3 regions of the Pseudoalteromonas sp. CNC9-20 genome follow, and region 2 is predicted to be linked to each of the others. Evidence: predicted binding sites of a transcription regulator. Region 2 holds the regulator's gene; each other region holds the start of a gene.
The links. The regulator LexA, encoded in region 2, represses DNA repair genes until DNA is damaged. The targets are predictions, from matches to a motif close to TACTGTATNNNNATACAGTA.
Positions count from the first base shown of each region.

Region 1: a site for LexA is predicted at 888-907, ahead of MHM89_RS14875 (SulA-like leucine-rich domain-containing protein). Genes of this name have one in related genera too.
Region 3: a site for LexA is predicted at 888-907, ahead of uvrD (DNA helicase II). Genes of this name have one in related genera too.

Region 1 is NZ_JAKRFS010000006.1:64,989-67,259, reverse strand. Features, by position in the region: gene MHM89_RS14880 (YchJ family metal-binding protein) at 1-269, opposite strand, end outside; gene MHM89_RS14875 (SulA-like leucine-rich domain-containing protein) at 395-844, opposite strand; gene MHM89_RS14870 (NCS2 family permease) at 1,102-2,271, shown strand, end outside.
Region 2 is NZ_JAKRFS010000004.1:7,969-10,239, forward strand. Features, by position in the region: gene MHM89_RS10255 (HNH endonuclease family protein) at 1-465, opposite strand, end outside; gene lexA (transcriptional repressor LexA) at 685-1,302, shown strand; gene coxB (cytochrome c oxidase subunit II) at 1,621-2,271, shown strand, end outside.
Region 3 is NZ_JAKRFS010000011.1:6,013-8,283, forward strand. Features, by position in the region: gene uvrD (DNA helicase II) at 1-823, opposite strand, end outside; gene MHM89_RS18460 (GNAT family N-acetyltransferase) at 966-1,178, opposite strand; gene MHM89_RS18465 (hypothetical protein) at 1,191-1,403, opposite strand; gene MHM89_RS18470 (HAD-IA family hydrolase) at 1,381-2,073, opposite strand; gene xerC (tyrosine recombinase XerC) at 2,076-2,271, opposite strand, start outside.

The DNA.
Region 1 (2,271 bases), on a different contig from region 2:
TCGTATTTCCACTGGTGGTGGCGTTGAATGAACTGTGAGCGTTCATGAATACAGTGAAGGGTGTCAGCAATGATGTAAAAAGCCTTAAATTCAACATAGGCCAAAGCATCGCCAGGCTCATAATCCATTATGTGTAAGCGCACAAAACGCGCAGCTTGGGCAAATTCAGCCACTTCCTCTCTGGGGTTTTGTTCTAGGGCTTTCTCTGAGCAGGTAAAACATAAGTAATCAATAGCTTGTTCACAAAATGCACTATAACGAGAGCGCATCAGGCTCTGGGCGTCGGGGGCATCAATAGCTCTACTTACAAACCGGCCGCAGCAATCAGCAAAAGGCTGCGGCAATCCACAATGGCACATCGCATTTTCTAATTACAAGGAATCACGCCACTATATTAGCAGACTTGTAACTGCGAGGGCACAGTTGTTTGTTCGCTGGCGTTATGCTCGGTAGTGAAACAGTAAAGCTGTGCTTTAGCTTGGTGGGTATTAAGTTGTAAGGCTTCGAGTTGTTGCTGTTTTAAAATGTCCGTCCAGGTGATCACCGCCGCAAAACGGCCATTTTGCAGCGCACAATTAAGCATGTACTCCATATCAACAACATGTTTAGCCCGAATTACCAGCAATTTATTCGTGTCGATAGAGCAAGCGTCCAATAGGTGGCGGCTAGGCACATTGTCAGGGGCGACTAATAGCGTCCAGCCATTATTTTGATTGTAGCGATGAACGATTTTAAGCATCTCAAATGTTGCAGAGATCTCATCCTCAGTTTTTACGATATTGATCACATTAGGGTTATCTTGCTGATAGCTTTTAACATGACGAACACTTGCTGTATGTAACATAATTGCCTCGCTGTGGATTTTGTGAACCATATACAGTGTTTTATACAGTATATGTATACAGTAGTTTATACAGTTATTCAGTGCAAGTTTTTTTTGTTTCTTTTTTAAACGTCTTGTTCGTTGCTTTAAACGCTTAGCGATACCGAAGAAACTAAAGCTGTATTTCAGTGCCAACATTGCTGTGTAAACATGCGGTCATTTGTCCGCATTTATGCTAGTATCCGCCGCTTCTATTTTACGTATCACTGTTTACTCCTATGTTCGAAAGACTGTTCAAAATAAAATCGCATGGAAGCTCCGTTAAGCGCGAGGTTATCGCAGGACTCACGACCTTTATCACCATGGTGTACATCGTGTTTGTCAACCCGGCAATGCTAGCAGAGGCGGGAATGGACCAAGGGGCAGCATTTGTAGCAACCTGTATTGCTGCTGCTATCGGTTGCTTCATTATGGGTTTTTGGGCGAATTATCCGTTGGCATTAGCGCCAGGCATGGGCTTAAATGCATTTTTTACCTACGGCGTAGTATTAGGCATGGGTTACACCTGGCAGGCGGCTTTAGCGGCGGTATTTATGTCGGGGTGTATCTTTTTAGCGTTGAGCCTATTTAAGGTCAGAGAGTGGATAATCAATGCCATTCCACTGGTACTTAAGCGCGCTATCGCCACAGGGATTGGCGCTTTTCTGGCGCTCATCGCACTGAAAAACGCGGGTATTGTTGTTGCCAGTCCAGCCACGCTCGTTCAGATGGGTGATATTACCAGCAGTGGGCCTTTGCTCGCTATCCTGAGCTTTTTCGTAATAGCGGCGTTGTTGTATCGTGATATCAAAAGCGGCGTATTGATCAGTATCATGTTGGTAACAGGCATTGCGTTATCTCTGGGGCTGGTTGAATATCAAGGGGTGATCTCAGCGCCACCGTCCATCGCTCCTACCTTTATGCAATTAGATTTTGCCTCGGCGTTAGAGTTATCCATGCTCAGTGTCATTTTCGCATTCTTGTTTGTGGATTTGTTCGACACCTCAGGCACCTTAGTGGCGGTAACGCAAAAAGCGGGATTGGCCGATGAGCAAGGGCGTATGCCACGTTTGGGTCGAGCACTGAGTGCCGATAGTACGGCGACAATTGCAGGCTCTATGCTTGGCACCTCTACGACCACTTCCTACATCGAGTCAGTATCCGGTGTGTCAGTGGGTGGGCGTACAGGCTTAACAGCTGTGGTGGTGGGCTGTTGCTTCCTACTGATGATGTTTTTTGCTCCTTTGGCAGCCATGGTTCCAGCTTATGCAACAGCGGGTGCGATTTTGTATGTCTCGGTGCTCATGCTGCAAAACCTTAAGCTGGTTGATTGGGATGATATGACAGATGCGATTCCAGTTGCCGTGGTGCTGTTGATGACGCCGTTAACTTTTTCCATTGCCCACGGT
Region 2 (2,271 bases):
AGCACCGTGTTCATAGGCAAATTTAAGCGGCACAATATGGTCTATATCTAAATCATCGTCATTGCGTAGTATCTGCCCCGAATAAGGGTCATGCCACTGGCCGCTGGTGACGGTGCAGCGCGCTTGAGTAGTGTAGCTTACATCACTGTGTGATTGGGCAATCAGCACTTCAGCACGGGCGTCTTGGCAGTCGTGATCGGTGTCTAACCAATGTGGCCAGTTATCCCGATGATAACTATTTTCTGATGTTTGTTGAGTGTAGTTCTTTGGTAAACGTCCACCGTCTGCTAGACAGCTTTCTAAGTTCGCATAGGGGGTAAAAGATTGAGTGCGTTGATAATGAGCCGAATCTTCAGGGTGACAAAGGCCGCTGCGCGACATCTTGACCGTATCGGCTTTGCACGCACCTATCGTCAGTGCCGAAATAAGTAAAAGGAACGCTGAAAATACACTTTGGCGAGTCATCTAACTGCTTAATAATATGACTAAAACAGCGCTACTTTAAAGCATTGTCGCGCATTCGTCACCTATCACTTTATGAGTATGAGGTGAGGTTGCATATGAACAAAAGCGAAGTTGCATTAATTAAGGTTGCAACGGTCAGCAAATTCCCTGATTTTATTTGCGATTTTCATTTAACTGTATATACTCACAGTTAAATGTACTGTATGGAAACCCAGTTGTATGCGCCCATTAACTAAACGCCAATCGCAAATTCTTGAGCTGATTAAAGTCTTTATTAAAGATACCGGCATGCCGCCGACGCGTGCAGAAATTGCACAAACACTGGGGTTTCGCAGTGCTAACGCCGCAGAAGAACATCTTAAGGCGTTGGCTAAGAAAGGCGTAATCAAAATGAAGCCTGGCGCGAGTCGAGGTATTCAATTGGTCGAGGAAGAAGAACCCGAACAATTGGGCCTGCCTTTAATTGGCCGCGTTGCTGCGGGCGAGCCCATTCTTGCCCAACAGCATATAGAGAGTCACTGCCAGATAGACCCACTGCTGTTCAAGCCTGCTGCAGATTATTTGCTGCGCGTAAATGGCATGAGTATGAAAGACATCGGCATTATGGATGGCGACTTATTAGCGGTACATCGCACTCAGGTGGCTGAAAACGGCCAAGTGGTGGTCGCGCGGGTTGATGAAGATGTCACCGTGAAGCGTTTAGAAAAAGCTGGGCGTAAGGTTCTGCTGCATGCAGAGAATGAAGAATTCACACCCATTGAAGTCGATTTAGAGAACGAATCCTTTAATATTGAAGGCTTAGCTGTAGGTGTGATCCGAAACGCCGACTGGATGTAATTAAATTTACTTATTTTGCCTCTAATAGGTCTGTTATTAGGGGCTTTCCCCATGTTCCCTCCTTAGCCACAGTGCTTTCTAACAGCTTGAATATTCCTGTTAATTTATTAATAAAACGTAAACAAAAATAGTGTATTAACTTGCTATTAGCTCAATCTTTGACTAATTGGTTATATTACAGGCTTTGCTGGTCGGTTTTTCAACAGTTTATTTAGGGTCAAAGTTGTCGACTGGTAAAAGCATAATAATAACGAAGATTGGGTATTAAGCTGTAACCGCCTCTTCCTTGCATTGCGCAACAATAAGGAGATGGTACACATGAAGAAGCTGAGCTCCCTCATGTTGCTATGTCTGTTATTCCCTCAATTGGTGTCCGCGAATAGCAAGTACAACTTGCGCCAAGGGGTAACTGACATTAGCGAAAATGTTTACCAACTACACATGACCATATTTATTATATGCTGTGTGATTGGTGTGGTTGTTTTCGCGGTGATGTTTTGGGCGCTGCTCAAACACCGCAAGTCAAAAGGGGTCACCCCCGCTACCTTTCATGAAAGCACCAAAGTAGAAATACTTTGGACAGCGATTCCATTTGTTATTCTCATAGCCATGGCTGTTCCGGCCACCAAAACCCTGATTGCTATGGAGGATACAACAAAGGCCGATATCACCATTAAGGTGACTGGTTCACAATGGAAATGGCACTACGAGTATATGGGTCACGATGTGGGCTTCTACTCACTGCTGTCAACGCCTCAAGAGCAAATCAAAAATGCGCAAAATAAGGGCGACAATTACCTCCTCGAAGTAGATAAACCCTTGGTCATTCCCACTAATCAAAAAGTACGTTTCTTAATGACCTCAGATGACGTCATTCACTCTTGGTGGGTGCCCGATTTTGCAGTAAAGAAAGACGCTAACCCTGGGTTTATCAACGAAGCTTGGACACGCGTAAACGAACCGGGTACG
Region 3 (2,271 bases), on a different contig from region 2:
TGGTATCGGCGTCGAAGTCGTCCAAGAAGCGTTTGATATTCTCGATACGGGCACCACGCCAGCCGTAGATACTTTGATCATCATCGCCGACAATCATCATGCTGTTGGTATCGCCTGCGATCAGTGCAAGCCAGCGGTACTGAATGGTATTGGTATCTTGAAACTCATCCACCAGAATATGCGCAAAGCGCTGTTGATAATGGCGCAGCAGAGTGGGGTTTTGCTGCAGTACCTCGTAGCATCGCAACAGTATTTCTGCAAAATCGACCAGTCCGGCGCGATCGCAAGCCTCTTGGTAAGCTGAGTATACACGCAGCAATAGCTGCTCGTTGACATCATAGGCTTGAATGTCACCCGGGCGCAGGCCCTCATCTTTTTTGGCGCTGATATACCACGCAAGGTGTTTGGCTGGCCACTTCTTCTCATCAATATTCATGGCCTTGAGTAAGCGACGGATCATTCGCTGTTGATCATCGCTATCAAGAATTTGAAAAGACTCAGGTAGCTTGGCTTCGCGGTGATGGGCGCGCAAAATACGGTGTGCCAAGCCGTGGAATGTGCCTACCCACATGCCGCCAACGGAGCCTTGAATGGTCTGCTCGACACGAGCACGCATCTCTTTTGCGGCTTTGTTGGTAAAGGTTACGGCGAAGATGCTAAAAGGCGAGGCTCCTTCAACTTGAGTAAGCCAAGCGATGCGGTGCACCAAGACCCGGGTTTTGCCCGAGCCAGCTCCTGCTAATACCAGCATATTTTGCAACGGCGCTGCTACCGCCTCGCGTTGCTTGTCGTTTAAGCCATCAAGTAATTCAGATACATCCATCGCCGCTTTCCACCTGTCATAATTGCCACCAGTATAACAAGAGTTCCAGCTTGGCTAAATAGAATACTGTTTTTATAACCAGTGCGCTGTCTCTTTGTCATTAACTATGGTGTTGCAGGCCCGACACTGGCACTTGATGGCTTTATAGCAGCTTGCTAAATACAATCTTAGTATCGGCATCAATTTGGCTGTTAGCAGTGAGTTGTAGGTACTGATATTTCGCCAACATGGCACGCATAGCGCTAAAGCACAGCATGCTCTTAACTTGAATTTCTTGATAGCCATGGGCTTTGGCCCAGCGCTCTTGATATTGCAGCAGCGCCCTGGCTACCCCTTGAGAGCGATAACTGGGCACCACACCGCCAAGTCAGCTATAAAAACATTGTGGTGACAACGCAAAGCCCAGTTTAAAACCGATAATATGATGTTGTTGATAGGCCACCAAGGCAAGAAAGGGGGCTGCTGCGATCTTTCGCTCATAGCGAGCTAGGCTGGCCCCAGTGGCAAGCTCTGGAATACGACGCTGAGCTGTTAAACACTCGGACAAACTAACCGGTTTAAGTGAGAATCTCGAGCTCATGGATATCGCTAATCTCCATATCCGCTAGCCCCTTGTACTGGTAGCTAATCGATTGGTTATTGAGCCATACACTCTTGCAACCAGCATTATTAGCGCCTTGTACATCGGTGTCTAAGCTATCGCCGATATGGATTATTTGCTGCGGTATGACTGCCATTGCCTGCGCTGCTTTGTGGTAAAGGTCGCTATAAGGTTTAGCACGACCGTCTGGGCCGGCCATAAATACGGCATCAAACTGGCCATGAAGGTTAAAGCGGGTGACATCGACATTGCCGTTGGTGATGGCTATCAGGCGAAAGCGTTGGCGCAAAGTGTCCAGTAATGCCAGCACACTGTCGGCAACAACAATGTTACTACGGGCCTCGGCAAACGCCCGATAGGCATGTTCAGCATGGCTGTTGTCAACGCCCATGTGCTTCATGGCGTGAGTAAGTGCCTGCTTACGTAGGGCGGTAACATCATGCGCTAATGCTGGCTGCTGCATTAACGCCTGCTCGCGACAGTATTGCCAAAAATCAGCTTCTTGCTCGCGCCATTGCGGCAATGTTTGTAAGTAATCATGTTGCGCCTGCAGTGCAGCCTTAATAACCGGATGATTGTTATACAGCGTGTCATCCAAATCAAAACTGAGCACTTTGGCTTGCTCTAAGGCGCGATTGAATCGAATCATAGTTACTTCTGTTTTTTGGCTCTAGGGTGGGTATTATCATACACCTTGGCAAGGTGTTGAAAGTCCAAATGGGTATAAACCTGAGTGGCGGACAAGCTGCTGTGTCCAAGCAACTCTTGCACCGCGCGCAAATCACCACTGGACTCAAGTACATGCGAAGCAAAAGAGTGGCGTAGTTTGTGTGGATGTACCTGGGCA